3 regions of the Actinosynnema sp. NPDC091369 genome follow, and region 3 is predicted to be linked to each of the others. Evidence: riboswitches for the same ligand, from Rfam matches in the RefSeq annotation. Region 3 holds a riboswitch; each other region holds the start of a gene.

Region 1 (9,771 bases), on a different contig from region 3:
GTGCTGGAGAACGACGACCGGGCGTCGGTGTTGGTCGAGGACGCCACCACGCTGGCCGTCTCCACCTTGCGCGGCAGGCGGTCGCAGGAGTTGCCGCCGGTGTTGCCCGCCGAGGTGGCCAGGAAGACGCCCGCGGCGATCATGTTGCGGATGGCGGTCTCCAGGCTGGCCGACGCGGTGAAGTTCCACGACGTGTTGGCGACGGCCGGCTTGGTGTGGTTGGCGGTGACCCAGTTGATCGCGTTGAGCGCCGACGTGGTGGTGGCGCTGCCGGAGCAGTTCATCATCTTCACGCCGTGCAGCCGCACGCCCTTGGCGATGCCGTAGGTGTTCGAGCCGATCGTGCCCGCGACGTGCGTGCCGTGGCCGTGGCAGTCGGTGTTGTTGGTGTCGATGCCGTTGTAGTCGAACGTGGCCCGGCCGCCGTAGTCGGCGTGACCCGGCGTGATGCCGGTGTCGATGATGTAGGCGTGCACGCCCGCACCGGTGTAGTTGTAGGTGAAGCTGTTCGACAGCGGCAGGGTGCGCTGGTCGACCCGGTCTACGCCCCACGACGGCGGGTTGGCCTGGGTGGCGTCGAGCGCGTCGGTGACCAGCACGTCCTGCTCGATGGTGGCCACCGCCGGGTCGCGGCTGAGCTTGCGCACCTGGGCCGGGGTCAGCTTGGCGGCGAAGCCGTGCAGCGCCACGTCCCAGACGTGGGTCGGCGTGACGCCGGCCGTGGCGGCCACGCTCGCGCCGCTGCGGGCGGTGGCGTTGAGCGAGACGATGTAGGAGTCCTTGATCGGGTGGACGGTCGCGGAGGCCGTCGCGGTGATCACGTCGGCCTGGTGCAGGGGTTCGGCCGAGGCGGCGGCGGTGGTGAGGCCGACGGCGGTGGTCGCGGCGGCCAGGACGGCGAGTGTTCGGTGAACAGGACGCACGGGTTGGCTCCTTCGGGTGAACCCGGGCGAGCGCGCCCCGACGCAGGGTTGACGAGGCGGACGGTCGCTCGCACGAGGTCCAGACCAGCAGCCTGACCAGCGGTTATGCCATGGTCAACGGTGGTCGGCCGAACGGCCGCCCGCCCCGTCACCCTCGGTGGACATAACGGACAACTGGTAATGCCCGCGTCGCTCGACCGGGCGCTTGCCCGCCGCCGACCGGGCCAGTGCCAGCCGGGTCAGCGCCACCCCGGCCAGGACGACGGCCATGCCCGCGACGATCCGGGGCGTCAGCGGCTCGCCGAGCACCAGCGCCCCGAGCCCGACCGAGACGACCGGCAGCAGGTACCCGACCGTGGCGGCACTGGTCGGGCCCTCGTCCTCGATGATCCGGTAGTTGAGGATGAACGTGAAGCCGGTGCCGAAGACGCCCAGCACCACCACGGCGACGACGGCCGTGACGTTGGGCGTGGCGGGCGTGTGGTCGAACGGGACCATCAGGGTGCTCAGCGCGGTGGCGGCGAGGAGCTGCGCCGCCGACACCGCGACCGGACCGCCGTGGCCGACGAGCTTGCGCCCCATGTAGGCGAACGCGACCGCGTAGCTGGCCGCCGCGCCGAGCAGGGCGAGCGCGCCCAGGCTGACCACGCTCGCCTCCTCCCACGGGGCGAAGATCAGCGTCACGCCGGCGAAGCCGACGACCAGGCCGAGCACCCGGACTGGCGTAACCGGACCGTCCGTGCCCAGGGCGAACCCGATGATCAGGGAGAACAGCGGGGTGGTCGCGTTGAGCACGCCCGCCACGCCGGAGTCGACGGTCTGCTGGCCCACGGCGAACAGCAGGAACGGCAGGGCGTTGCAGAAGAACGCGGCGACCGCGAGCCGCCCCCACAGCCGGCGCGGCAGCTTCTGACCGTTCAGGCGCGCCATCACCAGCAGCGTCACCGCCCCGAGGGCGCAGCGGACCACCGTGATCTGCGTCGGCGACAGTCCGGTCAGGGCCAGTTCGATCCACAGGAACACCGAGCCCCACAGCAGGGCCAGCGCACCCATCCGCATCACGCCGCGTCCGATCATGGGACCACCGTCCCCCACGACCGACTTCAAGAAAAGTGAAACCTCATGACGACGCGTTAAGTAACGCTACAAGGTTCGGACCTGGATGCAGCACCCCCGCGAGAGTCCCACATCCAGGTCCCGTGAGTCCTACGTCCAGGACCCCTGAGTTCAACGCTCAGCGCGTGTGGACTAGCAGCGAGTCGACCCCGTGCACGATGGACGCGGTCCGGAACGCGGGCCGCGCGTCGGCGAGCCGGAGGTCCGGGAACCGGCGCAGCAACGCCGGGTACGCGGCCCGCAGCTCCATCCGGGCCAGCTCGGCGCCGACACACCGGTGCGCGCCGTGGCCGAACGCCAGGTGCGACGACGCCGGGCGGCCCGCGTCGAAGTCGGACGCCTCCTCGCGGTTGGCCGCCGACAGCGACACCACGACCACGTCGCCTTCCTCGATCTGCTGCTCACCGACCCGCAACGCGTGCCGGGCGAACCGCGGGAACGCCACCTGCACCACGCTCAGGTGCCGCAGCAGCTCCTCCACCAGCGGCGCGGCGGCCGCGTCGTCGTCACGCATCGCCGCACGCGCGGCGTCGTCCTTCAGCAGCACGATCGCGCCCAGCGCGAGCATCGACGCGGTCGTGTCGAACCCGCCGGTCAGCACGCCGTCGGCCAACCCGGCCAGCTCCACGTCGCTCACGTCGTCGCCGTGCTGGCGGATGATCGAGCCGATCAGCCCGTCCCCCGGCGACCGGCGCTCGCGGCGCACGATCTCCTCCATGTAGGACAGCGACTCCGAGATGGCGCCCAACGCCTGCCCCGCGCCGCCGAACAGGTCGAACCGCGCCGCCGCGAGCTCCTGGAACCGGTCGCGGTCCTCGTAGGGCACGCCGAGCAGCTCGCAGATCGTCAGCGACGGGATCGGCAGCGCGAACTCCTGGACCAGGTCGACCGGCCCGGTCGCGGCCTCCATGGCGTCGAGCCGCTCGGTGACGATCGCGTCGATGCGCGGCACGAGCCGCGACAGCCGGCGCATGGTGAACTCCGGCGTGAGCAGCTTGCGCAGCCGGGTGTGGTCGGGCGGGTCGGCGAAGCCGAGGCCGCCGGGCGACTGCTCCAGCCGACCGACCGCCGCGCCCAGCCGCGCGTAGTCGTTGCTGAACGCGCCTGTGTCGGAAAGCACCTTCTTCGCTTCGTCCTGACCCGTGACCAACCAGACCCGCAAGCCGAACGGCACCGGGATCCGGTGGACGGCGCCGGCCTCCCGCATCCGCTCCAGCTCGGCGACCGGCACCACCCCGTCCCGCTTCAGCGGGACCAGCGCACGGTCCGGGAGCAGCGCGAACGCCCGCGAACCGATCTTGCCCAGCACCCACCGCGTCGCCGAACGCCGTGCGACCCACGCCACCAAGCCGTCGCGCACGGACGCCAGAGTCGTCATCGAACACCCCTCTTCCCCAGATCGAATCGCCCGACGGTAACCGTACGTAGGGGTGAGCAGCATCGCGCCAGAGGCGGATTGACACGCCGAGGTCGGTGACAGACGATCGGCAATCGCGCGCGAAACGGGGGAAGCCGGTCGAAATCCGGCGCTGACCCGCAACGGTAGGTCCCGGCCGGGACGAGCCCGAACACCCGTCGCTGCGTGCCACGCTCCCGACACCGTCGAGGTCAACGGGTCGGAGCCCGGGGGAAGTCGCTCACGGCTGTCCGGGGTCCGCCCGCGCCTCGCGCCCCCGGAAAGGTCGATCATGTCGTTGAGACGGACCGCCGCCGTCATCGCCGCCGCGGCGGTCGCCGCCCTCGTGGCGGCACCCGCCGCCCAGAGCCAGGCGCGGGCGGTGCCGACGACCGACGCGGGCGACGCGGCCGCGGGCTGGCTGGCCCGGCAGCTCGTCGACGGCGACCACTTCGAGAACGTGCTCGACGGCGTCGCCTACCCCGACCAGGGCCTCACCCTCGACGCGCTGTTCGCGTTCACCGCGGCGGGCGTCGCGTCCGACAGCGCCGACCAGGCCGCCGCCTGGCTCGCCGAGCCCGCCGTCCTCGCCAACTACCTCAACTTCGGCGACCCCGCCGACGCCTTCGCGGGGGCGCACGCGAAGCTGGCGCTGGCCGTCCAGGTGCGCGGCCAGGACCCGACGGCGTTCGGCGGCGTCGACCTGATCGCCGGGCTCACCGCGTTGCAGGCGCCGAACGGCCGGTTCCGCGACAAGTCCCGGCACGGCGACTACTCCAACGGCTTCACCCAGGCGTTCGCGGTCCTCGCGCTGGACCGGTGGAAGGGCGCACCGCGGGCCGCGGTGGACTACCTGGCCGGCGCGCAGTGCCCGGACGGCGGGTTCCCGCTGATCCTCGAGGCGACGCCGTGCGTGTCGCACGTGGACGCCACCGCGATGGGCGTGCAGGCGCTGCTCGCGGTGGACAGGACCGCCCCGGCGGGCAAGGCGCTCGACTGGCTGCACAACGTCCAGCAGGCGAGCGGCGGTTTCCTCGACGAGAAGGCGACCGGCGAGGGCAACGCCAACAGCACGGGTCTCGCCGCGCAGGCGTTGCGCGCCGGCGGGCGGACCGCCGACGCCGACGAGGCGACCGCGTTCCTGCGGTCGTTGCAGGTCGGCTGCTCGGCCCCGGAGGCCGCGCGCGGCGCGATCGCGTTCGACCGGACCGGGTTCACGCAGGCCGCGTCGCTGCGGGCGAGCGCGCAGGGCGTGCTCGGCCTGGTCGGGGTTAACTTCGCGGACCTGACGGCCCAGGGCGGCCGGTCGGGCGCGCCGGTGCTCGACTGCCCGGTCACCAGCACGTCGCCGACCACGTCCACTTCGGTCACCACGACGACGAGCACCACCGACCCGGCGGCCACGTCCGGCACCACCGCGACGAGCACCACGTCGGCAGCGGCGGTGGTGGCCGTGGGGAGCAACCGCGCCCCGCTCGCCCGCACCGGCGCCGAGGTCGGCCCGATGCTGTGGCTCGGCGCATTGCTGCTGGTCGGCGGTGTGCTCGCGGTCGCGCTGGCACGCCGGCGGGTCGCGGAGGCGCGGAAGTGACGGCCCGGGTCCGCGGCACGGCGTCGGCCGCGCCCGTCCTGCCGTGACGGGCCGGTTGCGGCGGGTCCTGGCGGCGTGCGCCGTCGCGGGGCTCGCGCTGACGTGCGCGCCGCCGACCGCGCAGGCCGCGGACTGCGCGGGCGTGACGGTGGTCGTGGACTTCCGCTCGCTGGGCGGCGGCGTGCAGACCGGGTGCGCCCCGGGCGACCCGGCGACGGGGACGGCCGCGCTGACCGCCGCCGGGTTCGGCTACACGTTCGCGTCCCGGCAACCGGGGTTCGTGTGCCGGATCAACGGCAAGCCGAGCAGCGACCCGTGCGTCACCACCTCACCGACCACGGCGTACTGGGGGTACTGGCACGGCCGACCCGGCGGGTCGTGGGTCTACAGCAACACCAGCGCGAGCGCCTACGACCCGGCGCCGGGCAGCGTGGAGGGCTGGTCGTTCGGGGCGGGTGAGCAGCCGGGCATCGCGCCGCCCGCACCCGCGCCGCAGCCGACCCCGCCGGCGCCGCAGCCACCCGCGCCCGGACGACCGGCGCAGCCCGCACCACCGCCCGGACAGACTCCGGCCCAGCAACAACCGGTGCCGCAGTCGGAAGCCCCCACGGCGACCACAACGGAGACGACGAGCGCGCCGCCGACTTCGTCCGTTCCCACGACAACGACGACGACGATCAGCTCCACGCCCGGTTCGGCGGCACCGACGAGCGCGGTGGCCGTGGAGCCGACGGCGGGCACGTCGTCGTCCGGGGGCACGGTCGGCCTCGTCATCGGGATCGTGGTGATCGCCGCGTTGGCGGGTCTCGGCGTGTGGACCGCGCGGCGGCGCGCCCAGGCGGCGGAGTGAGGCCGCACCCCGGCGCGTGGTGGCTGTGGGCGCTCGGCCTGGCCGTCATCGCCGGCCGCACCACGAACCCGGTGCTGCTGGCGCTGGTGATCGCGGTCGCCGGGTACGTGGCCGTGTCCTGCCGCGAGGACACGCCGTGGGCCGGCGCGTACGGGGTGTTCCTCAAGTTCGCGTTGGTGGTGCTGGCGATCCGGGTGGTGCTGCACGTGCTGCTCGGCGGGGTGAGCGGACCGACGGTGCTGGTCACGTTGCCGGAGATCCCGCTGCCGGAGTGGGCGAAGGGCATCCGGCTCGGCGGGCCGGTCAGCGCCGAGGGGCTCGCTTTCGCGCTGTACCAGGGACTCCAGCTGGCGACGTTGCTGTGCTGCGTGGGCGCGGCGAACGCGCTGGCCAACGCCAAGCGGCTGCTGCGGTCGCTGCCGGCCGCGTTGTACGAGGTGAGCGTGGCGGTCGTGGTGGCGTTGACGGTCGCGCCGCAACTGGTGGCCAGTGCGCGCTCGGTGCGGCGGGCCCGGGCCCTGCGGGGTGACGTGGTGCGGGGCGTGAAGGCGGTCCGGGTGCTGATGGTGCCGGTGCTGGAGGACGCGTTCGAGCGGTCGCTGGTGCTGGCCGCGGCGATGGACTCGCGCGGGTACGGCCGGACGGCCGGGCTGCCGAAGCGGACCCGGGTGGTGACCGGCGCGCTCGTGCTCGGCGGGCTGCTGGGGCTGTGCGTCGGCGCGTACGGGCTGCTGGGCGGCGGCGCGCCCACGACGCCGATGCTCGTGGTGGGCGCGGTGCTGGCGGTCGCGGGTCTGTGGAGCGGGTCGCGGCGGGTGCGGCGCAGCCGGTACCGGCCCGACCGGTGGGGGCCGCGCGAGCTGCTGATCGTCGCGTCCGGGGTGGTCGCGGCGCTCGCGACCGTCCTCGCGCCGTTCGACCTGGGCGGCTCGGCGTTGACGCCCGGCACGGTCCCGCTGACCGCGCCCGAACTGCCGCTGCTGCCCGCGGTCGGCCTGCTGTGCGCGCTCGCGCCCGTCGTCATCGCCAGGAACAGGGTGAACACGTGATCCGGTTCGAGAACGTCTCCGTCACCTACCGCGACGCGGACGCGCCCGCGTTGGCCGGGGTGGACCTGCACGTGCCCGAGGGTGAGCTGTGCCTGGTGGTCGGGCGGACGGGGTCGGGCAAGTCGACGTTGCTGCGCGCGATCAACGGCCTGGTGCCGCACTTCACCGGCGGCACGCTGACCGGGCGGGTGCTGCTGGCCGGGCGGGACACCCGCACGCACCCGCCGCGCGAGCTGGCCGACGTCGTGGGCGTGGTCGGGCAGGACCCGCAGGCCGGGTTCGTGACGGACTCGGTCGAGGAGGAGCTGGCGTACTCGATGGAGTCGCTGGCGCTGCCGAACCCGGTGATGCGCAAGCGGGTCGAGGAGACGCTGGACCTGCTCGGCCTGGCCGAGCTGCGGCACCGGCCGCTGGCGACGTTGTCCGGCGGGCAGCAGCAGCGCGTGGCGGTCGGCGCGGCCCTCACCGCGCACCCGCGCGTGCTGGTGCTGGACGAGCCGACGTCGGCGTTGGACCCGGGCGCGGCGGAGGACGTGCTGGCCGCGCTGCACCGGTTGGTGCACGACCTGGGCATGACGGTGGTGATCGCCGAGCACCGGCTGGAACGGGTCGCGCAGTACGCGGACCGCGTGGTGTGGTTGCCCGGCGGCGGGGTGCCGCCGGTCGCGGGCGCGCCGGGACCGGTGCTGGCGGACGCGCCGGTCGCGCCGCCCGTGGTGCGGTTGGGCCAGGTGGCGGGGTGGGAGCCGGTGCCGGTGTCCATCCGGGACGCGCGGCGGCTGGCCGGTCCGCTGCGCGACCGCCTCGCGTCGCCGCCGGTCACCGCTCCGGCGCCCGCGGCGGAGGTGGTGCGGGTGCGCGACGTGCGGGTCCGCTACTCCACCGTGGACGCGGTGCGCGGTGTGTCGTTGAGCGTGGGCGCGGGCGAGCGGGTGGCCGTGATGGGGCGCAACGGGTCGGGCAAGTCGAGCCTGCTGTGGGCGGTGCAGGGCACCGGTAAGCGGTCCGGCGGCGAGGTCGCGGTGGACGGCGTGGACCCGGCGACGCTCAAGCCGGGGCCGCGGCGGCAGGCGGTCGGTCTCGTGCCGCAGCAGCCCGGTGACCTGCTGTACCTGCACACGGTCGGCGGCGAGTGCGCGCAGGCCGACCGCGAGTCGGGCAGGCCCGCGGGGACGTGCCGCGAGTTGCTGGACCGGCTCGCGCCGGGCATCCCGGACGGGCGGCACCCGCGTGACCTGTCGGAGGGGCAGCGGCTCGCCCTCGTGCTGGCGGTGTCGCTCACCCCGTCGCCGCGGGCGGTGCTGCTGGACGAGCCGACGCGCGGGTTGGACTACCCGGCCAAGACGCGGCTGGCGGCGGCGTTGCGGGACCTCGCGAACGACGGGCACGCGGTCGTGCTGGCGACGCACGACGTGGAGTTCGTCGCCGAGTACGCGACGCGCGTCGTGGTGCTGGCGGACGGCGAGGTCGTGGCCGACGGCCCGACCGCCGAGGTGGTCACCGCGTCACCGGTCTTCTCGCCCCAGGTGGCGAAGGTGCTCGCGCCCGAGCCGTGGCTGACGGTGGCGGACGTGACCGCGGCCCTGGCGGCCCGATGAGGCCGCGCTCCTCCGCGACCGCCCGCGCGTGCTTCGCAGGGGTCCCCGCCCAGGGGATCCCTGTTCACGATCATGCCAGGTGGGACCGACAAATCCGCGCCGTCACGGTCGCGCTGTGGACAACCGGAGGCGGCGCGATCCCGGTGGTGGCGGCGTGACCAGGTCGATCCGCGTGAGGCCCCGTGCCACGCTGGCCCTCGCCGTGGCGGCGGCGATCAGCGTGGTGGCCTTCGGCTGGCCGTTGCTGGTGTCCGCGGACGCCGTCATCGCGCAGGGCGCGACCGGGCCGTGGACGTTCGCGCTGGTCCTGCCGCTCGTGCTGGCCGTGGTCCTGGCCGAGCTCAGCGAGGGCGGGCTGGACGCGAAGGCCGTGGCGATGCTGGGCGTGCTCTCGGCCCTGGGTGCGGCGATCCGGCCCCTCGGCGCGGGCACGGCGGGGATCGAGACGGTGTTCTTCCTGCTCGTCCTCGGCGGCCGGGTGTTCGGGCCCGGGTTCGGGTTCGTGCTCGGCAACACGATGTTGTTCGCGTCCGCCCTGCTCAGCGGCGGCGTCGGGCCGTGGTTGCCGTACCAGATGCTCGGCGCGGCCTGGGTGGCGTTGGGCGCGGGGCTGCTGCCGTCCTGGCGGGGCAGGGCGGAGCTCGCCCTGCTCGCCGCGTACAGCGCCGTCGCGTCCCTCGTGTACGGGCTGCTGCTGAACCTGTCGTTCTGGCCGTTCGCGTTGAGCGCGGGCAGCACCTCGCTGTCGTTCCAGCCGGGCGCGCCGATCCTGGACAACCTGGTGCGCGTGGTCGCGTTCAGCCTGGCCACGTCCCTCGGCTGGGACGTCGGCCGCGCCATCACCACCACGATCCTGGTGCTCGCGACCGGCCCGGTGCTGCTGCGGACGTTGCGCCGGGCCGCCCGGCGGGCGTCGTTCGGCGACCCGGTGTTCACCGGGGAAGCTGGGCCGCCACCTCCGCCACCGCGTCCAGCACCTCCGGCGTGACGTACCCGGTGGCCACCTCCGCCTCGGCGACGGCGACCGTGGTCCGGTCCCGGTCCGAGCCGTAGTTCGCGCCGGTGAACGCGACGTCCGGCAGCCCGACCTGCGCCGTGCCCAGCGCCTTCACGTCGCCGGTGCCGGGCGCGTCCACGAGGTCCTGGAACGCCTGGGCCTCGCCGCCCGAGGCGAACCCGACCCAGGCCACCGCGATCACCGCCGAGTTGCCCGCGTCGTCGCCGACGGTGATCAGCGCCCGGTCCATC
Region 2 (9,771 bases), on a different contig from region 3:
CTTCCAGAACGGGATGGTGTCGAGCACGCGTCCCGCGTTGACGAAGAACTGGCCACCGGGCAGCAGGGGCGCCTCGGCGGTGAACGTCGCGTCGTCGTGGCTGGCCACGAGGAACGACCAGTAGAACGGGAACGCCGATCCGAGGATGAAGGCGATCAGGATCCCGTAGACGGTGAAGCCCGGACGGCGCTCGGACAGCGAGACCGCCTTCGAGCGCCTCCGCTTCGAGGGCCTGGGCGGAGCGGCGCTCGGCGCCGGGCGATCGGTGATGGTGGCCATCACGCCTCCCCACTGGACGCGAGCCGGCGGGTGAGCAGGAAGTTGATCCCCGCGATCGCGATGATGACGATGAACAGCACCCAGGCCATCGCCGAGGCGTAGCCGAGGTCCTGGCTCTGGAAGCCGGCCTGGTACATGTAGAGCACGACCGTCTGGTACTGGTTGGTCGCACCGCCGTTGGCGCCCGCCGAGGGCGAGAACAGCAGCGGCTCGGTGAAGATCTGCAGGCCGCCGATGGTCGAGGTGACGATCACGAAGATCAGGGTGGGCCGCAGCATCGGCAGCGTGATGCTGAAGAACTGGCGCACCTTGCTCGCGCCGTCGACCCACGCGGCCTCGTACACGTCGCGCGGAATGGCCTGCATGGCGGCCAGCACGATCAGGGCGTTGTAGCCCGTCCAGCGCCAGTTGACCATGGTGGCGATGGCGACGTGGCTCCACCAGCGCTCGGCCTGCCAGTCGATCCGGTCGAAGCCGAAGAACTCGACGATGTTGTTGATCGTGCCGTACTGCACGCCGAACAGGTCGCCGAAGATGATGGTCAGGGCGACGAGGCTGGCCACGTAGGGCAGCAGCACGCCCATCCGCCAGCCGGTCCGCCCGCGCAGGGCGGTGTTGAGCAGCGCCGCCAGCAGCACCGCGATGACGACCTGAGGGAGCGTGGAGATCGCGAAGATGCTGAACGTGTTGACCATCGCGTTCCAGAACTGCGAGTCGGCCAACAGCGTGGTGTAGTTGTCGATGCCCACGAAGGGCTGTTCGTCCGCGCCCAGCTCCCACTCGAACAGCGAGATGTAGGCCGTGTAGAGCAGCGGGAACAGGCCCACCGCGGCGAACAGCACGAAGAACGGGGCGATGTAGAGGTAGGGCGAGACCTTCACGTCGAGGTTCGTGAGCCGGTAGCGCCAGCTCAGCTTGCCCGGACCGATGTCATCGTTGTCGTCGCGCCGCGGCGGGCGGGGCTCGGAGCCCCGCCCGCGCGCAACCGAAAGCTCGGTCGTCATTACTTGGCAGCCTTCTTGGCCCCATCGACGACCTTGTTCCAAGCCTCCTCAGGCGAGGTGCCCTGCTCGACCGAGGTCAGCGCCGGGGACACGACGTTGTCCTGGATCTCGCCGTCCTTCGGGCCCTTGTACTGGGCCGCCGCGACCTTGTTCGCCTGCTCGGAGAACAGCAGGCCGACCTTCTCGCCGCCGAAGTACTCGCTGGTCTGGTTGAGCAGCTCGGGGGAGATCAGCGCCTGGGTCTGGCTCGGGAAGGTGCCCTTGGCCTTGAACGCCTTGATCTGCTGCTCAGGCGCGGTCAGCCACGCGGCCAGCTTGGCGGCCTCGGCCTTGTTCTTGCCCTGCTTCGGGACGGTCAGGTACGAGCCGCCCCAGTTGCCGCCGCCGCCGGGGAACGCCGCGGTGACGGCCCACTTGCCCTTGTGCTCCGGGCCGGCGTTGCCCTCGATGACACCCAGCATCCAGGACGGGCAGGTCTTGGTGGCGAAGGCCGACTCCTTGAAGCCCTTCTGCCACTCCGGGCTCCACGCGGAGAGCTTGGCCGACTGGCCGCGCGCGACCGCGCCGGTGACCTGGTCCCAGACCTTCTTGTCGTCGTTGGTCTCGATCACGAGCTTGTCGTCGCGGTCGAAGTAGCCGGTCTCGTTCTGGTTGTGCATCGGGTTGAAGATCTGGGCGGCCGAGTCGAACCACGGCTTGTTCGTGGCCTTGACGTACTTGTCACCGGCCTCGAAGTACGAGTCCCAGGTGGCGAACAGGGCCTTGACGCCCTCGGGGTCGGACGGCAGGCCGGCGGCCTCCAGCATGTCCTTGCGGTAGCACATGGCCAGCGGACCGATGTCGGTGCCGTAGCCGATGAGCTTGTCGTCCTTGGTGGTGACCGCGTCGACCTTCCACTGCAGCCAGCGGTCCTCGCGGACGTCCTTCGGGCCGATCTCCTTGAGGTCCTCGAACTGGCCCGACTTGGCCATGACCTGGCTCAGGAAGCCCTCTTCGACGGCCTCGACGTCGGCCAGGCCGGAGCCCGCGCCCAGCTTGGTGAACAGGTTCTGGTGGTGCGGCGCGGCCTGGCCGGTCTTGCGCTGCGTGACCTTGATGTTCGGGTTCGCGGCTTCGTACTCCTTGAGGAGCTCCTCGTACCCGAACTCGTTGAAGGTCGCGATGGTCAGCTCGACCTTGCCGTCGGACGAGCCTCCGGACCCTCCCGAGCCACAGGCCGTGGCGACTGCGGCAAGCACTGCGGTGCAGGCCAGGACTTTGGCCAAGCCTGCTCGACGGTAGCGCACGAGAACTCCTCAGTTGATCGGCGGTGAACGTTCTGGGAGCGCTCCCAGGTTTTGGGGGAGTGTGGTTCGCGCCACGGAGTTGTGTCAAGCTCTCGTGTCCGCGCTGTTACCGACGTTGCGACGTTTGCCTTGCTGGACCGATTCTGCTAGCGGTGTGCGCCGTAGTCCGTTCAGGCACTGTTCGTAGACCAGTCGGACACGCTCGGTTCATCTCCGCGCCGAACGGCCCGGAAAAGATTCACGAGTCGCGAACCCACTCTCCCGGCACCAGTCTGCACCGGAAGTGTGCACATGTCCGCCATCACCCCACCGCGAGTCGCGAACCGGGGTCGGCGGAGTGGTCCGGTCGGGTTGCGCGAGTCGGCCGGCCGGGTGGTGTGCGCCGGCCGGCCGAGTGACCTCCGACCGGCCCGCGGGACGTGCTGAGACGTCCATTCAGGACCGGCCGGCCACCGGGGTGTTTCGTCACGCGCGGGGGCGCCCCGGAATATAGGGGTACCCCTCATTATCGGCGCGTTTCCGAGACGTTATCGGACGCGCCGCGCGGTGGCGGTGGGTCAGCGACCGTCCTCCAGGTCGCCCTCGGTTTCCAGGTACGCCTTTTGCAGCGCGTCCAGCGTCTCCGGTTCCGGGTGCTCCCACATACCCCGGTTGGCCGCTTCCAGCAGCCGTTCGGAGATGCCGTGCAGCGCCCAGGGGTTGGACCGCTCCAGGAAGTCCCGGTTCACCGGGTCCAGCACGTAGGTCGCCGCGAGCTGCTCGTACATCCAGTCGGCGACCACGCCGGTGGTGGCGTCGTAGCCGAACAGGTAGTCCACGGTCGCGGCGAGTTCGAACGCGCCTTTGTACCCGTGCTTGCGCATCGCGGCCAACCACCGCGGGTTCACCACGCGGGCGCGGAAGATCCGGTTCGTTTCCTCGTGCAGCGTCCGGGTGCGCACGGCATCGGGCCGCGTGCTGTCGCCGACATATGCCGCGGGCGCTTTTCCGGTCAACGCGCGGACGGTCGCGATCATCCCGCCGTGATATTGGAAGTAGTCGTCGGAATCGGCGATGTCGTGTTCCCGGGTGTCGATGTTCTTCGCCGCGACCGCGATGCGCTTGTAGGCGCTCTCCATCGCCGGGCGCGCTTCGACGCCGTCGAGTTCCCGGCCGTAGGCGTAGCCGCCCCACACCGCGTACACCTCGGCGAGATCGGCGTCGTCGCGCCAGTTCCGACTGTCGATCAACGGGAGCAGGCCGGCGCCGTACGCGCCCGGTTTGCTGCCGAAGATGCGCATTGTCGCGCGACGCGGGTCGTTGTGCTCCGCGAGGTCGGCTTGGGCGTGCGCGCGGACGTAGTTGTCCGCCGCCGACTCGTCCAGGTTCGCGACCAGTCGCACAGCGTCATCGATCAGTGCCACCACGTGCGGGAACGCATCGCGGAAGAAGCCGCTGACGCGAACCGTGACGTCGATTCGCGGTCGGTTCAACTCGTCGAGCGGGATCACTTCCAGACCGGTCACCCGGCGGGACTGGTCGTCCCATTGGGGCCGAACGCCGAGCAGCGCGAGCACCTCGGCGATGTCGTCGCCCGCGGTGCGCATGGCGCTGGTGCCCCAGACCGACAGGCCCACCGACGGCGGCCACTCCCCCGTGTCCGCGCGGTAGCGCTCCAGCAGCGACTCCGCCATGGCCTGCCCGGTCTCCCAGGCCAGCCGGGACGGCACCGCCTTGGGGTCGACCGAGTAGAAGTTGCGGCCGGTCGGCAGCACGTTCACCAGGCCGCGCAGCGGCGAGCCGCTGGGACCGGCCGGCACGTAGCCGCCGTCCAGGGCGTGCAGCACGTTGGTCAGCTCGTCGGTGGTGCGGGCCAGCCGGGGCACGACCTCCAGCGCGGCGAACTCCAGGATGCGCGCCACGTCCTCGTCGTCGGTGAGGGTCCGGGCCGCGTTCACGTCCCAATTGGCGTCTTCCATCGCTTGGACCAGCGCGCGGGCCCGTTCCTCGACGCGGTCGGTGGCGGTCCGGTCGTTGCCGGCCTCCGCCAGGCCCAGCGCCTCGCGCAGGCCGGGCAGCGCGGCGACCTCACCCGCCCACATCTGCTTGGCCTGGAGGATCGACAGCACCAGGTTGACCCTGGTCCCGCCGGTGGGAGCGTGGCCCAGGACGTGCAGGCCGTCGCGGATCTGGACGTCCTTGATCTCGCACAGCCAGCCGTCGACGTGCAGGATCAGGTCGTCGAACTCGGCGTCGTGCGGCCGGTCGGAGATGCCCAGGTCGTGGTCGAGCTTGGCGGCCTGGATGAGGGTCCAGATCTGGGCCCGGATCGCGGGCAGCTTGGCCGGGTCCATCGCGGCGATGGTGCCGTGCTCGTCCAGCAGCTGCTCCAGCCGGGCGATGTCGCCGTAGCTGTCGGCCCGGGCCATCGGCGGCACGAGGTGGTCGACCAGGGTGGCGTGCGCCCGCCGCTTCGCCTGGGTGCCCTCGCCCGGGTCGTTGACCAGGAACGGGTAGACCAGCGGCAGGTCGCCCAGCGCCGCGTCCGGCCCGCAGCCCGCGGACATGCCGACGGTCTTGCCGGGCAGCCACTCCAGGTTGCCGTGCTTGCCCACGTGCACCACGGCGTCGGCGCCGAACTCGTCCTCCAGCCACCGGTAGGCGGCCAGGTAGTGGTGGCTCGGCGGCAGGTCCGGGTCGTGGTAGATGGCGATCGGGTTCTCGCCGAAGCCGCGCGGCGGCTGCACCATGACCACGACGTTGCCCGAGCGCAGCGCCGCCAGCACGATCTCGCCGTCGGGGTCCTTCGACCGGTCCACGAACAGCTCGCCGGGCGCCTCACCCCAGTGCCGCTCCATCTCCTGGCGGGTGTCCTCGGGCAGGGTGGCGTACCACCCCCGGTAGCGGGCCGCCGGCAGCCGCACGGGGTTGCCCTCGAACTGCTCGGCGGTGAGCCAGTCGGCGTCCTGGCCGCCCGCGGCGATCAGGGCGTGAATGAGCGCGTCGCCGTCGAGGTCGGCCACGCCGGGCAGCTCGTCGCCGATGTCGTAGCCGCGCTCCCGCATCGCGGCCAGCAGCCGCACGACGCTGGCCGGGGTGTCCAGGCCGACCGCGTTGCCGATCCGGGAGTGCTTGGTCGGGTAGGCCGACAGCATCACCGCGATGCGCCGCTCGGCCGGCGGGATGTGCCGCAGCCTGCCGTGGCGCACGGCGATGCCCGCGACCCGGGACGCGCGTTCGGGGTCGGCGACGTACACGGTCAGGCCGTCCTCGTCGACCTCCTTGAACGAGAACGGCACCGTGATGATCCGGCCGTCGAACTCCGGGATCGCGACCTGGGTGGCGGTGTCCAGCGGGGACAGGCCGTCGTCGTTGTCGTCCCACGCGGCACGGCTGCCGGTCAGGCACAGGGCCTGGAGGATCGGCACGTCGAGGGCGGCCAGCGCGCCCACGTCCCACGCGTCGTCGTCGCCACCCGCGGAGGCGGTGGCGGGCTTGGTGCCGCCGGCCGCGAGCACTGTGACGACCAGGGCGTCCGCGGTGCCCAGCTGGGCCAGCAGCTCCGCCTCCGCCGTGCGCAACGAGGCGCAGTAGACCGGCAGCGGTCGGCCGCCCTTGGCCACGATCGCGTCGCACAGCGCGTGCACGAACGCCGTGTTCCCGGCCACGTGGTGGGCGCGGTAGTACAGGACCGCGATCGTCGGCCCCTCGACCTCGTCCCGCCGCTCCAGCAGGCCCCAGGTGGGCGTCGGCTCCGGCGGCGCGAAGCCGTGGCCGGTGAGCAGCACCGTGTCGGACAGGAAGTGGTGCAGCTGGGCGAGGTTCGCCGCGCCACCGTGCGCCAGGTACGCGTGCGCCTCCGCGCAGACGCCGCCGGGCACGGTCGACAGCTCCATGAGCGGCGCGTCGGGGTTCTGCTCACCGCCCAGCACCACGACCGGCAGGCCCGAGGCGAGCAGCCGGTCGAGCCCCTCCTCCCACATCCGGCGACCGCCGAGGATGCGCACGACCACCAGGTCGACGCCGTCCAGCAGTGCCGGGAGGTCGTCCGCGGCGGTGCGGGCGGGGTTGGCCAGGCGGTAGTCGGCGCCACTCGCGCGGGCGGACAGCAGGTCCGTGTCGGAGGTCGACAACAGCAGGATCACGTGCGGGCTCCATCCCTCGGGGGTCCTCGCCCCGGTCGTGGGGGACGGCGAGCGGAGTTCCTGACTCCCGGGGGCTCCCCCGGTCACAGTGGCGGGACCGCGCCGGATTCACACCGGCTTCCTCCTGCTGCTTCGCCGTTCGGAGGTCACCCTAACGGCAGTTAGCATCCAGTCCATGCCCGCGGATCGAACTCACCCGGACGCCTGCCCCGGAGCCGTCGACGTGCACCAGGCCGCCGACGGCGGTCTGGCGCGCGTGCGGGTGCCCGGCGGGACGTTGAGCGCGGCGCAGGTCGACGTGCTCCGGTCCGCCGCGATCGAGCTGGGCGACGGCGTCCTGGAGTTGACCTCGCGGGCGAACTTGCAGATCAGGGGCTTGGCGCCGGGGGCGGAGCACGAACTGGGCGCGCGGCTGCGCGACGCCGGCCTGCTGCCCTCGATGACGCACGAGCGGGTGCGCAACATCGTCGCCGCGCCGCTGGAGGACAACCAGGCGCTGGTCGACGCGATCGACGCCGCGCTGTGCGGCGTGCCGGAGCTCGCGTCCCTGCCCGGCCGGTTCCTGGTCACGGTGGGTGGCGCGGTCAGCGGCCTGGCGGGTGACATCGGGCTCGTCGGTGACGCGTTGTTCCTGGCAGGCCACGATTCAGGGCTGCGGGTGGCCGACCCGGTCGCGGCGGTGGTGACCGCCGCGCGGGTGTTCGGCGAGCTCCGCGGCGAGGCGTGGCGGCTGTCCGAAGTGGACGGCGGTGTGCGGAAGATCACGGCGGCGTTGGGCGTTCCGGGTGACGCCCGGGTCCAGCCGGGTGTGACGCCCGTCGCACCCGGCGTGCACGGTCCGGTGGTCGTGGCGGGCGTGCCGCTGGGGCGCTGGGACGCCCGGCTGCTGGCCGGCGTGCCAATGCGGCTGACGCCCTGGCGGAGCGTGGTGCTGCCGGCCGGGAGCGACACCACGGGCCTGTTCACCTCGCCGGACTCGCCGTGGCACGGGGTCAGCGCGTGCACCGGCCGGCCGGGGTGCGCGAAGTCGTTGGCCGACGTGCGCGCCGACGCCGCCCGGTGGGTCGAGACCCGGACCGCGCCGGGTCGGGCGCACTGGTCGGGCTGCGCCCGCCGGTGCGGGCGGCCGGCGGGCGACGTGGTGGAGTTCGTCGCGACCGGCGACGCCTACGAGGAGATCAGGTGACCAGCTACGTCAAGGACGGCGCGGAGATCTACCGCCGTTCCTTCGCCACCATCCGCGCCGAGGCAGACCTGGCGCGGTTCCCGCCGGACGTGGCGCGGGTGGTGGTGCGGATGATCCACGCCTGCGGGATGGTCGACCTGGTGTCGGACGTCGACTTCTCGCCGCACGTGGTGCGCGACGCGCGGGCGGCGCTGCTGGCCGGCGCGCCGATCCTGTGCGACGCGCAGATGGTCGCGGCGGGCGTGACGCGGCGTCGGCTGCCCGCTGACAACGAGGTCGTGTGCGCGTTGGGCGACCCGCGGGTGCCGGAACTGGCCGCCGAGCTGGGCAACACCCGCAGCGCGGCGGCGCTGGAGCTGTGGGGCGACAAGCTGGACGGCGCGGTGGTCGCCATCGGCAACGCGCCGACCGCGTTGTTCCACCTGCTGGACCTGATCGCGGCGGGCGCGCCCCGGCCCGCCGCCGTGCTGGGCGTGCCGGTCGGGTTCATCGGCGCGGCGGAGTCCAAGGACGCGCTGGCCGACAACGACCTGGGGTTGGAGTACCTGGTGGTGCGCGGTCGGCGGGGCGGCAGCGCCATGACGGCGGCGGCGCTCAACGCGATCGCGAGCGAGGAAGAATGACGGGCAAGCTGTACGGGGTCGGGGTGGGTCCGGGCGACCCGGAGCTGGTGACCGTCAAGGCGGCGCGGCTGATCGGCGAGGCGGACGTGGTCGTCTTCCACAGCGCGCGGCACGGTCGGAGCGTGGCGCGCCGGATCGCCGCGCCCTACCTGCGGGAGGGGCAGGTCGAGGAGCAGCTGGTCTACCCCGTCACGACCGAGGACTCCGACGACTACCAGGGCGAGATCGACGCGTTCTACGAGGAGTGCGCGGCGCGGTTGGCCGCGCACCTGGACGTCGGGCGCACGGTGGTGGTGCTGGCGGCGGGCGACCCGTTCTTCTACGGCTCCTACATGCACCTGCACAAGCGGCTGGCGCACCGGTACGAAGCCGAGGTCGTGCCCGGCGTGACGTCGGTGAGCGCGGGCGCGGCGGTGATCGGGCGGCCCCTGGTGGAGCGGGACGAGGTGCTGACCGTGCTGCCCGGCACGTTGTCGGCGGACGCGCTGGTCGAGCACCTGGCGGGCGGCGACCCGGTGGCGATCATGAAGCTGGGGCGGACGTTCCCGCAGGTGCGCGAGGCGCTGGCGCGGGCGGGCCGGCTGGACGAGGCGTGGTACGTGGAGCGGGCGACGACCGGCGCGCAGCGCACCGCGCCGCTGTCCGAAGTGGACGCCGAGGGCGTGCCGTACTTCTCCTTGGCGCTGCTGCCGAGCAAGCCCGCCCACCGGCCGGCGGGCCGGGGCGAGGTCGTGGTGGTCGGGCTCGGCCCGGCCGGGCCGGAGTGGTTGACGCCGCAGGCTCGGCGGGCGCTGGCCGAGGCGGACGACCTGGTCGGGTACGTGACCTACCTGAACCGGGTGCCGGTGAACCCGCGCCAGCGGCGGCACGCGTCGGACAACAAGGTCGAGGCCGAGCGGGCCGCGTTCGCGCTGGACCTGGCCAAGCGGGGCCGGCGGGTCGCGGTGGTGTCCTCGGGCGACCCGGGCGTGTTCGCGATGGCCAGCGCGGTGCTGGAGGTCGCGGACGAGGAGCAGTTCGCGGACGTGCCGGTGACCGTGCTGCCGGGGATGACCGCGGCGCACGCGGTGGCGAGCCGGGTCGGCGCGCCGCTGGGGCACGACTACTGCGTGGTGTCGCTGTCGGACCGGCTCAAGCCGTGGGACGTGATCGAGGAGCGGCTGGAGGCCGCGGCGCGGGCCGACCTGGTGCTGGCGATCTACAACCCGGCGTCGCGCAGCCGCACGTGGCAGGTGGACAAGGCGCGTGACGCGCTGCTGCGGCACCGCT
Region 3 (9,771 bases):
GCCCTCGGCGCGGACGCCGACCTGGTGGTCTGCCCGCACCCGCGGGTCGACTTCCGGGCCGTCGGCCGGTTCTACGCCCACTTCGAGCAGACGACGGACGAGCAGGTGGTCGACCTGCTGCGCCGCCGTCAGGGCGCGCGGTAGTGCTCGACGGTCGGGAACGGGTCGTAGAAGTGGTGCAGCAGCGCCTTCCACCGCGGGTACAGCGGCCCCTGCCGGAAGCCGACCGTGTGGTCCTCCAGCCGTTCCCACTCCACCAGCAGCAGGTAGCGGGACGGCTGCTCGACCGAGCGCCGCAGGTCCAGCGAGAGGAAGCCGGGCGAGCGCGCGATGACCTCGCGGGCCTGCCCGAACGCCCGCTCGAAGTCCGCCTCCAGGCCGGGGCGGACGTCGAGCGCGGCGACTTCCAGGATCACAGGTGCTTGTAGACGTCTTCGAGGGTCAGGCCGCGGCCGAGCATCAGCACCTGCACGCGGTACAGCAGCTGGGAGACCTCTTCGGCCAGGCGCTCGTCGGACTCGTGCTCCGCGGCGATCCAGACCTCGCCCGCCTCCTCCAGCACCTTCTTGCCCTGCGCATGCACCCCGGCCTCCAGAGCCGCGGCGGTGGCGGAGCCCTCAGGGCGGGTGCGTGCGCGTTCGCTCAGCTCGGCGAACAGCTCGTCGAAGGTCTTCACGGGGTCTGATCCTCCCATCCCCCGAACGGCCGCAGGAACCCAGGTCAGGCCCGGACCGGGCGGACGGCCCCCGCCGGCGCGGGCACGGCCGGCGCGGCAGAGCGGACCGGGACGGCGGTGCACTCGACCGACGGCGTCACCCCGCGGACGCTAGATCCCGTAGTGCGGGCTGGTGAACGGCCACACCTCGGCGATCCACCTCGGCACGAACGCGTCCAGCGCGCGCTCCAGGTCGGTGCCCACGCGGTCGTCCACGACCCACCACGAGATCTGCGCGTCGTCGGTGCGCTCGGGGTCCTCGACGGGGTCGATGTAGACGCACCCGTACAGCTCGGTCTCGTCGGCGTTGAAGAGGGCGTAGTTGAACGACTCGTGCGCGTCCTGCTCGCGTTCGTGCCGGGCGAGGTCGACGCGGTCGTGCTCGTGGGTCATGTCGGCGGGCGGCCAGCCCCACTTCTCGCCGTAGAGCGACCACAGCCGCTGCCGCGAGCCCATCACGGCGGGGTAGTCGACGTCCACATCGGACTCGCGGATGGGGCGCAGGTGGTGCCCGCCGTCGAGCGGCACGCGGGTCGGGTGGGCGAAGTCGGTGGGGAGCCACGGCATGGCGCGGATTCTGCGCGGGCCGGACCGGCGTCGCCACCGAAAAACCGGTGGCGCGACGTTCGCCACACCCAAGACACTGCCCCGGTGACCGATGGGCTGGTGCTGCGGACCGCGCGCCCGGAAGACCTGCCGCAGATCGGCGCGCTGCTGGCCGACCGCGGCGAACCGGCGGACGCGGTCGACCACCGCCTGGTCGTCGAGGACCCGGACGCGGGCTGGGAGGCGTGCGCGGTCGTCGTGGACGGCGACGAGGTCGTGTCCACCGCGACCCTGCTGGACGAGACGCTGGTGCTCGACGGGGTGGGGATCCCGGCGAGCCAGGTGGAGCTGGTCGCCACCGACCGCGCCTACGAGGGCCGCGGGCTGGTGCGCGCGCTCATGGACTGGGCGCACCGGCGTTCGGCGGCACGGGGGCAGCTGGTGAACGTGATGCTGGGCATCCCGTACTTCTACCGCCAGTTCGGCTACACGTACGCGATCCCGATCTCGGCCACCCGCCCGGTGACCGGTCGTCCCGACGGCGGTGGGCACGTGCTGCGCCGGGCGGGCGTCGAGGACATCCCGGCGATGACTCGGTTGCAGGACGCCGAGCAGGCGCGGGCCGACCTGAGGATGCCGCACTCCCCCGCCCTGTGGCGGTGGCTGGTGGCGCGGGACGGCAGCACGGAGTGGCTGGTGGAGCGGGACGGCGTGCCCGTCGCGACCGGTCGCACCACGCCGCCGGAGGAGGGTGTGCGGCTGTGCGAGGTGGCCGCGGTGGACGAGGCGGCGGCGCACGCGCTGCTCGCGCTGACCGGGGCCGAGGAGGTGACCGAGCGGCCGGGGTCGGTGGCGGGTGCGGCGCTGGACCCGTTCCTCGGGCCCGCGCCGGAGGAGGCGAACTCCTACTACGTGCGGATCGGTGACCCGGTGGCGTTGCTGGAGCACCTGCGGCCGGTGTTCGGGCGGCGGCTGGCGGAGGGTGGTTTCGGCGACGGGCAGGGCGAGGCGGTCGTCTCGTTCTACCGGTCGCACGTGCGGCTGCCGTTCGAGGCGGGCGAGGTGGGGCCGGTCGTCGCGGGCGGCCGGATGCAGTCCCCCGGCGCCGCGGGAGGCGCGGGCGTCGCACCGGACATGCTGGCGTCGCTCCTGTTCGGCCCGCACGGCATCAAGGGCCTGACCGCGCGGTTCCCGGACGTGTACCCGGGTCCGAACGCCGACCTGATGCACACCCTGTTCCCGCCGGTGCGCGGTGACCTGATGACGTTCTACATGCCGTAGGTGGCGAACTCGACGCCCATCGCGACGCCCGCGAGCACGAGCAGCGCGCCGGCGGCGGTGAGGGCGCGGCGGTAGCCGGTGGTGCCGAGGCGGCGGCGGCCGCGGGCGACGAGCAGGGCGATCACCACCTTGCCGCCGACCAGGGTCAGGTAGAAGCCGAGCAGGAAAGCCACGCCGGCGGGAGGTGAGGTGCGCCAGGTGGTGATGGTGAGGGGGCCGAGCGCGGTCGCCCACGCGATCCACGGGTGCGGGCTGAGCAGGTTCACCAGCACGGCTCGGCGCAGGGCGAGAGCCCCGGGATTGTCGGACCCCGTTGGTAGGGTTGAATCCAGGGTTCCCCTGGGCGGCGACCCCTGCGAAGCGTGGCGGTCGGGCGGTGGGGGCGGTCCGGTCAGGGAGGCGGAGCGGGCGTCGCGGACGGTGTGGATGCCGCTCCACACCACGAACACCGCGCCCACGACGCCGAGCACGCCCAGGGCACGGGCGGGCAGGCGGTCCAGCAGGAGCAGGGTCACCACGACCACGGCGGCGTCGGAGAGCAGGGGTGCGCAGGCGGTCAGGGCGCCCGACCGCCATCCCGAGCGCAGCGCCGACGTCACCACCAGCACCAACAGCGGGCCGGGGCTGATGCTCGCGGCCAGGCCGAGGGTCAGTCCCCACCCCAGTGCGTCCACGGCGGCAGACTAGGTCACGTGTCCGAGTTCGCCCGAGTCCTGGCCACCCTGCGGCAGATCCGCGGCCTCAGCCCCTTCTTCGCCCTCGACGTCGGCCGGCCCGACGAGAGCTGGCACGACGGCGCGGCCCTGTCCGACGGCCCCGCCCTGCCCGACGCCCTCGACCGGATCGCCGCCCGCTACCGCACCCGGGAACGGCGGGTCGCCGCGTCGCTGTTCTTCCTCGGCTACTCCGCGCGGGTGCTGAGCCCGGTCGTCGCCGCCCGCGCGGTCGGCGGGGTCGCGCCGGACGTCCGACCCGGCAACCTGTGGTGGCGCTACGCCCCGGACGGGCTCCAGGTCCGGCTGAAGGACCCGGTCGCGGGCGTCGGCATCGGCGAGTCGGTGGACCCCGTGGTGGAGGCCGTGCACGCGGTCACGCCGGTGGCGCGGGGCCTGCTGTGGGGCAACGCCGGGTCGAACGTGGCGGGCGCGCTGCGCACGGTCAGCCGCGGTGGCGTCGACTGCGCGGCGTTGGCGGACGAGCTGTTCGCCGAGCCGCCGCTCAAGGGCACCGGCGAGTTCATCCCGTTCCCCGGCGAGGTGGTGTTCCGGCGGCGCAGCTGCTGCCTCTACTACCGGCTCGACGGGGGCGGCACGTGCGGTGACTGCCCGCTGCCCCGGCGGTGACCGCGTGACGAGCACGACAACTCGTCTGGTCGGTTGTGCCGGCCGGCGATCGACATCTACGGTTCGCAGCGCCGCAGTGGACGGGAAGCCGGTGTGAATCCGGCGCGGTCCTCGCCACTGTGACCGGGGAGCCAACCCGCCGAGAACGTCACTGGTCGCGCGCAGCGGCTGGGAAGACGCGGGGACGGCGTCGATCCGGGAGTCAGGAGACCGGCTGCGGCACGAGTTGTTGTTGACCTTCCACGAGGTATGGAGGAGGCCGTCATGACGAGCCCCGCGCACCCCCTTTCCGTCCCCATCCCCAAGTGGGCCTACGCCGTCGCACTGGTCGCGTTGATCGTGACCTGGCTGGTCCTCCAGGAGAACGGCATCGCCCTCGGCCACGCCGCCGAGACCGTGCACGAGTTCTTCCACGACGGGCGCCACGCGCTCGGCGTCCCGTGCCACTAGGCGCGGCGACCATGTCGACGCACAAGGGCCTGACCTACAAGGGCCTGCTGGCGCGCGGTGTCGGCGCGGGCGCGGTGTCCGGGTTGCTCGCGGGCCTGGTCGGCGTGCTGGTGGTCGAAGCGCCGATCCGGGCGGCGCTGGCCGTCGAGCAGGCACGGCCCGCCGAGCCCGGCGGCGGTCACGAGCACGGCGAGGTGTTCAGCCGCGGCACGCAGGTGGTCGGCGGTGTGCTCGCCGCGGTGGTGGTGGGCATCGCCGTCGGCGCGTTGTTCGCCACCGCGTACGCGGGGTCCCGGCGCTGGTTCACGACCCGGGCGCCGTTCGTGCGGGCGGTGGCGCTGTCGGCGGCGGCCTTCGGCGCGGCGGCGGTGCTGCCCGCGGTGAAGTACCCGGCCAACCCGCCCGGGGTCGGCGCCGCGGACACGGTGGAGTACCGCACGGTGCTCTACCTCGGGCTGATCGCGGCCGGGTTGCTGGTCGCGGTCGGGGCGAGCTTCCTGGCCTCCCGGCTGGGCCACCTGTCGCCGCCGGTCCGGTCGACCGCGGTGGCGCTGGCCGCGGTGGCGGCGGTGGTCGTGCTGCTGGTCGCGTTCCCGGCCACGCCGGACGTCGTGCCGTCCGACGTGCCGGGTGGCGTGCTGTGGGAGTTCAGGCTGGCCTCGCTCGCGGAGACGGCCACGTTGTGGCTCGGGCTCGGCGTCGTGTTCGGCCTGCTGGTCGACCCGGCGACGCGGCGGGCGGAGGTGTCAGCGGTCTAGCAGCGGGGCGAGCGTCTCCCACCGCACTCCCACCAGGGACTCGCGGAACACGCGGCGCTCGCCCTGCTCCACCGGCACGTCGCACGGCACGACGAGCACCGTGCAGCCGGCCGCCACGGCGGACGCCACGCCGGTCGGCGAGTCCTCGACCGCGACGCAGCGGGTCGGGTCGACGCCGAGCAGCCGCGCGGCTTTGAGGTACGGGTCGGGCAGGGGCTTGTTGCGGCGGTCCACCTCGTCGCCGCACACCGTGACGTCGAACAGGTCGCGTCCGATGGTGTCCAGCGCGACCTCGGTCAGCTGCCGTTCGGTCGACGTCACCAGGGCCATCGGCACACCGGCGTCACGCACGGCGCGCAACGCGTCCCGGGCGCCCGGCCGCCACGGCAGCCCGGCGCGGAACAGCTCCTCGGTGCGCCTGCTGATCCACGCCGCGCCGTCGACGAGGTCGGAGTCGGTCGGCACGACGCCCGCTTCGGCGAACAGCAGCCCCACGGTTCGGGCCGTGCTCGACCCGACCATGGCCTGCCTGGTCGCGAGCGACAGCGTCCCGCCCAGCTTCTCCACGAACTCGTTGAGCGGGATGTCCCACAGCTTCTCGGAGTCCAGCAGCGTGCCGTCCATGTCCCACAGCACCGCGTCGACCGTCATATGCACCTTTCGAGTGATCATGGGCGTCCCAGGCGGGTCACCTGTTCGGCGTAATCATCCCGCAGTGGTGTGAACGGATCCCGACGACGTCACGCCCGGGCCGCGGCAGCCGTGCGGCACTGCCTCGAGTCGACCGGCCGAAGATCCCGCCGCACCGCCTTGGACTGGGGAAACACCCGGGAGGAGGCCGCCGGGCCGGGGCACCGCGCCCCTCGTGCCGCCGTCGGCGACGACGTGGTCGGCCGGTGCGCCGGGTGGGGGCGGCGTGACACGAACCGACATGCGCCAAGCCTACGGCGTCGGGTGCGCGGCGGTGGTCGTAGTCTGGCCGCGTGACCGATCCGGACCAGGCCGCCCAGACCCCCTTCGACCCCAGCGAACCGCTCAACAACCCGATCATGGTTGCCGCGTTCGAGGGGTGGAACGACGCAGGAGACGCCGCCAGCACGGCGATCGAGCACCTGCAGCTCACGTGGGACGCGACGCCGTTGGCGGAGATCGATCCGGACGACTACTACGACTTCCAGGTCACCCGGCCCACCGTCCGCCTCGTGGACGGTGTCACCCGGAGGGTGGAATTCCCGACGACCCGCCTGTCGGTGTGCCGCCCGCCCGGGTCGTCGACGGACGTGGTGCTCGTGCACGGGATCGAGCCGAACATGCGGTGGCGGAAGTTCGCCTCCGAGCTGCTGGGCCACATCGAGGACCTGGGCGTGACCACCGTGGTGACGCTCGGCGCGCTGCTGATGGACACGCCGCACACCCGGCCGGTGCCGGTGACGGGGACCGCGTACGACGAGGCGGCGGCGGCGAAGTACGGGTTGGAGCGGTCCCGGTACGAGGGGCCGACGGGGATCGTCGGCGTGTTCCAGGACCTGTGCGTGCAGGCGGGCGTGCCCGCGATCTCGTTCTGGGCGGCCGTGCCGCACTACGTCTCCCAGCCGCCCTCGCCGAAGGCGACGCTCGCGCTGCTGCACCGGGTGGAGGAGGTCCTGGACATCGAGGTGCCGCTCGGCGCGCTGCCCGAGCAGGCCGAGGAGTGGGAGCGCACGGTCAGCGAGATGGCCGACGAGGACGAGGACGTGCGCAACTACGTGCGGGCGCTGGAGGAGCGCGGCGACGCGGAGATCCAGATCACCGAGGCCAGCGGTGACGCCATCGCGGCCGAGTTCGAGCGCTACCTGCGCCGTCGCGGCCGGGGTCCGGGTCGGGGCCCGACGGGGATGTGACGCGGGCCCGGCCCGCACCACCGCGGTGAACGACGGCCGGGCGCGGGTGCCGCCGGTCACAGGTCCGCGAGCCGGCGATGTCCCGGGTGCGCGTGGGCCAGGAGGTCGGCGAGGGTCCCGCGCTGCGCCGGGCTCAGGCGCGGGACGGTCCGGTCGAAGTCGTCCTGGTCCTTCGGCCGGACGTGCTTGGCCTTGAACAGCAGGACCAGTTCGGGCGCCAGGTACGGGACGCCGTCGTCGGTGTGGCGGATGACGTCGCGGTAGGGCAGCCGGATCGTCTCGTCGTGCCGGCAGATCCAGGTGTCGCCGTCGTGCGGTTCGCGGAACACGTCGAGCAGGTAGTCGCCGGTGCCCGGGTCGCGCAGCCAGGTCTGGTGCGTGGCCGCCAGCGCCTCCGGCGTGGCGTCCTCCCAGATCCGGCCGCCGCCCACGGCGTCGAAGGCGTACCCGGTGAAGCGGGCGCGGAGCTCGGGGAAGCCGGCGGCCGGGATCGCGATCTCGATGTCCCCGTGCGGGCGCGTGCGAGCGCCGTGGAACAGGTCCAGCGCCCAGCCCGCGACCACGCACCAGGGCGTGGCCGGCCCGGCCAGTCGCGGTGCGACGGCGCTCGGGGTCCAGCAGGACGCCCACCTGGCGTCGAGGGCGGCGATCCCGGCGGGCGACAGCTCGACGCCGCCACCGGGCGGTTGCTCGGTCACCGGGAGAACCTATCGGCGGGCCGGTCGCGGATCACCGGGCGGCGAGGGGCGGAGGTCCGGCGTCCCCCTCGTGGTCGGGTCGGACGGCCTCGGTGGTTAGGTCGCTCCCCGTGGACGACCTTCGTTCCCGCGTCCGGGTGACGGCGTTGTACGCGGGCGGGTTCCTCGGGCCCTTCGGCGGCGCGATGACGGCCTCGGTGCTGCCCGAGGTCGGCGGGGACTTCGGGGTGTCGGCCGGGACGGCGGCGGCGACCTTGACCGGGTACCTCGTGCCGTTCGCGCTGCTCATGCTGGTGTCCGGCACGTTGGGCGAACGGTGGGGCGCGCGGCGGACCGTGCGCGTCGCGTACGTCGTGTACGTCCTGGCGTCGGCGTTGTGCGCGGTCGCCTGGTCGTTCCCGGTGCTGATGGGCGGGCGGGCCGTGCAGGGGGCGGCGAACGCGTTCACCACTCCCCTGCTGCTGGCGGCGATCGCGGCGGTGACGCCGAAGGCCCGGTTGGGGCGGGCGCTGGGCGTGTTCGCGTCCATGCAGGCCGCCGGGCAGACGTCGGCGCCGCTGCTGGGCGGGGTGGCGGCCGAGGCGTCGTGGCGGTGGGCGTTCGTCGGCGCGGCCGTGGTGGCGGGCGCGTTGGCGGTGGTCGGGCTGCCCGCCGACCCGCCGCGCGACGCCGCGCGGCCCCGGCTCCGCAGCGCCTGGCGGCCCCGGACGTTGCGAGTGGCGGCGGTGGGGTTCGTGGGCTGGGGGTGCCTGGGCGGGGTGTCGTTCCTGGTGGCCCTGCGCCTCGGTGACGCGTTCGGGTTGGGCGCGGGGCAGCGGGGGCTGGTGCTGACCGGTTTCGGGCTGGTCGGGATCGGCACGGCCCGGCTGACCGGGTGGGCGATCGACCGGTTCGGGCCGCGGCGGTGCGCGCTGTCCGGCGCGGCCGTCGGCGGGGTGCTGCTGGTCGGTGTCGGGCTGGTGCCGTCGCTGGTCGCGGTCGGGGCGCTGTGGGCGGTGGCGGGCGCGTTCAGCCAGGCGGTGATCGTCGGGCTGAACGCGCTGGTGCTGTCCTCGGACGACGCCAACCGGGGCGGGGCGGTGTCGGTGGTGCAGTCGTGGCGGTTCCTGGGCGGCGCGGCGTCGCCGGTGGCGTTCGTGCCGCTGTACCACCTGGACCCGGCGAGCGCGTTCCTCGTGCCCGCCGGGCTGGTGCTGGCCGTGCCGCCCGTGCTGCTGCTCGGCCGGTCCGCACGGCGGTGAGTCAGGTCCGGAGGCCGGCCGGGACGTCGAGCGCCACCAGCGCCAGCACGCCCGCCGCCAGGTAGAGCGCGGCCTGGGCGTTGAGCAGCGCGGACAGGCCGAGCACGGGCGTCAGCGCGCCGGCGAGCACCATGCCGAGCGCCTGACCGCCGTCGTAGAGGCTGACGAACGTCGCCAGCACCCGACCGCGCACGTCGTCGGGCGCGTGCAGTTGCAGCACCGACATCATCCCGGCACCCGCGATCACCCCCGGCACGCCCACCACCACGAACGCGGCCAGGTAGAACACGAGCGCCGTGGTCACGTGCGGCCCGTTCCAGCCCACCGCCGCCACCACCGCGAAGCCGACCAGCGACACGCCCAGCAGCCGTCCGGGCGCGAGGCGGCGCGCGAGCACCCCCACGAGGAGGCCGCCGAGCAGCCCGCCGACCGCCTGGACCCCGCGCAACAACCCCACCTCGGCCGCTCCCCCGCCGAGCCGTTCGGTCACGAACACCACGAACAGCACCACGAACAAGCCCTGCCCCGTCGCCATCAACGCGACCACGCCCACCATCGGCCGCAACGGCCCGCGGATCTCGCGCACGCCGTCGAGCCAGGCCCGCCACGCGGGTTCACCCGCCGGGCGCACCGGGTCCGCGGTGCCGAGCGCGGCCAACAGCGCCGCCGCGAGCAGGAACGACGCCACGTCCACCAGCACCACGCCCGGCAGCCCGGTCCACCCGAGCACCAGCCCGCCCAGCGACGCGCCGACCAGCCGGGCCAGGTTGGCGTTCAGCCCGACCAGCCCGTTGGCCGCCGGCACCTGCTCGCGCGGCACGAGCGTCGGCAGCAACGCGTTCTTGGCGGGCTCGAACAG

Evidence for each region. Region 3 has a riboswitch for cobalamin ahead of ACIQMJ_RS37780 (CbtB domain-containing protein). Riboswitches for the same ligand answer to the same signal wherever they lie in the genome.
Region 1: another riboswitch for cobalamin. It lies ahead of ACIQMJ_RS20710 (prenyltransferase/squalene oxidase repeat-containing protein); the one in region 3 lies ahead of ACIQMJ_RS37780 (CbtB domain-containing protein).
Region 2: another riboswitch for cobalamin. It lies ahead of cobN (cobaltochelatase subunit CobN); the one in region 3 lies ahead of ACIQMJ_RS37780 (CbtB domain-containing protein).

The regions. Positions count from the first base shown of each region.
Region 1 covers NZ_JBIVUG010000005.1:168,879-178,649, reverse strand. Annotated here, with positions in the region: gene ACIQMJ_RS20725 (S8 family peptidase) at 1-923, opposite strand, end outside; gene ACIQMJ_RS20720 (DMT family transporter) at 1,038-2,000, opposite strand; gene ACIQMJ_RS20715 (cytochrome P450) at 2,158-3,417, opposite strand; cobalamin riboswitch at 3,511-3,633, shown strand; gene ACIQMJ_RS20710 (prenyltransferase/squalene oxidase repeat-containing protein) at 3,728-5,026, shown strand; gene ACIQMJ_RS20705 (hypothetical protein) at 5,070-5,876, shown strand; gene ACIQMJ_RS20700 (CbiQ family ECF transporter T component) at 5,873-6,925, shown strand; gene ACIQMJ_RS20695 (ABC transporter ATP-binding protein) at 6,922-8,523, shown strand; gene ACIQMJ_RS20690 (ECF transporter S component) at 8,678-9,511, shown strand; gene ACIQMJ_RS20685 (hypothetical protein) at 9,456-9,771, opposite strand, start outside.
Region 2 covers NZ_JBIVUG010000004.1:192,681-202,451, forward strand. Annotated here, with positions in the region: gene ACIQMJ_RS17415 (carbohydrate ABC transporter permease) at 1-279, opposite strand, end outside; gene ACIQMJ_RS17420 (carbohydrate ABC transporter permease) at 279-1,283, opposite strand; gene ACIQMJ_RS17425 (ABC transporter substrate-binding protein) at 1,283-2,569, opposite strand; gene cobN (cobaltochelatase subunit CobN) at 3,127-6,693, opposite strand; cobalamin riboswitch at 6,728-6,857, opposite strand; gene ACIQMJ_RS17435 (ferredoxin-like domain-containing protein) at 6,869-7,879, shown strand; gene ACIQMJ_RS17440 (precorrin-8X methylmutase) at 7,876-8,502, shown strand; gene cobJ (precorrin-3B C(17)-methyltransferase) at 8,499-9,771, shown strand, end outside.
Region 3 covers NZ_JBIVUG010000018.1:40,791-50,561, reverse strand. Annotated here, with positions in the region: gene ACIQMJ_RS37815 (phosphoribosyltransferase) at 1-144, shown strand, start outside; gene ACIQMJ_RS37810 (antibiotic biosynthesis monooxygenase family protein) at 129-416, opposite strand; gene ACIQMJ_RS37805 (phosphoribosyl-ATP diphosphatase) at 413-676, opposite strand; gene ACIQMJ_RS37800 (N-acetyltransferase) at 827-1,282, opposite strand; gene ACIQMJ_RS37795 (GNAT family N-acetyltransferase) at 1,367-2,542, shown strand; gene ACIQMJ_RS37790 (LysE family translocator) at 2,530-3,216, opposite strand; gene ACIQMJ_RS37785 ((2Fe-2S)-binding protein) at 3,235-3,885, shown strand; cobalamin riboswitch at 3,935-4,118, shown strand; gene ACIQMJ_RS37780 (CbtB domain-containing protein) at 4,150-4,335, shown strand; gene ACIQMJ_RS37775 (CbtA family protein) at 4,347-5,093, shown strand; gene ACIQMJ_RS37770 (HAD family hydrolase) at 5,082-5,744, opposite strand; gene ACIQMJ_RS37765 (PAC2 family protein) at 6,077-6,973, shown strand; gene ACIQMJ_RS37760 (nucleotidyltransferase domain-containing protein) at 7,030-7,671, opposite strand; gene ACIQMJ_RS37755 (MFS transporter) at 7,782-8,912, shown strand; gene ACIQMJ_RS37750 (MFS transporter) at 8,914-9,771, opposite strand, start outside.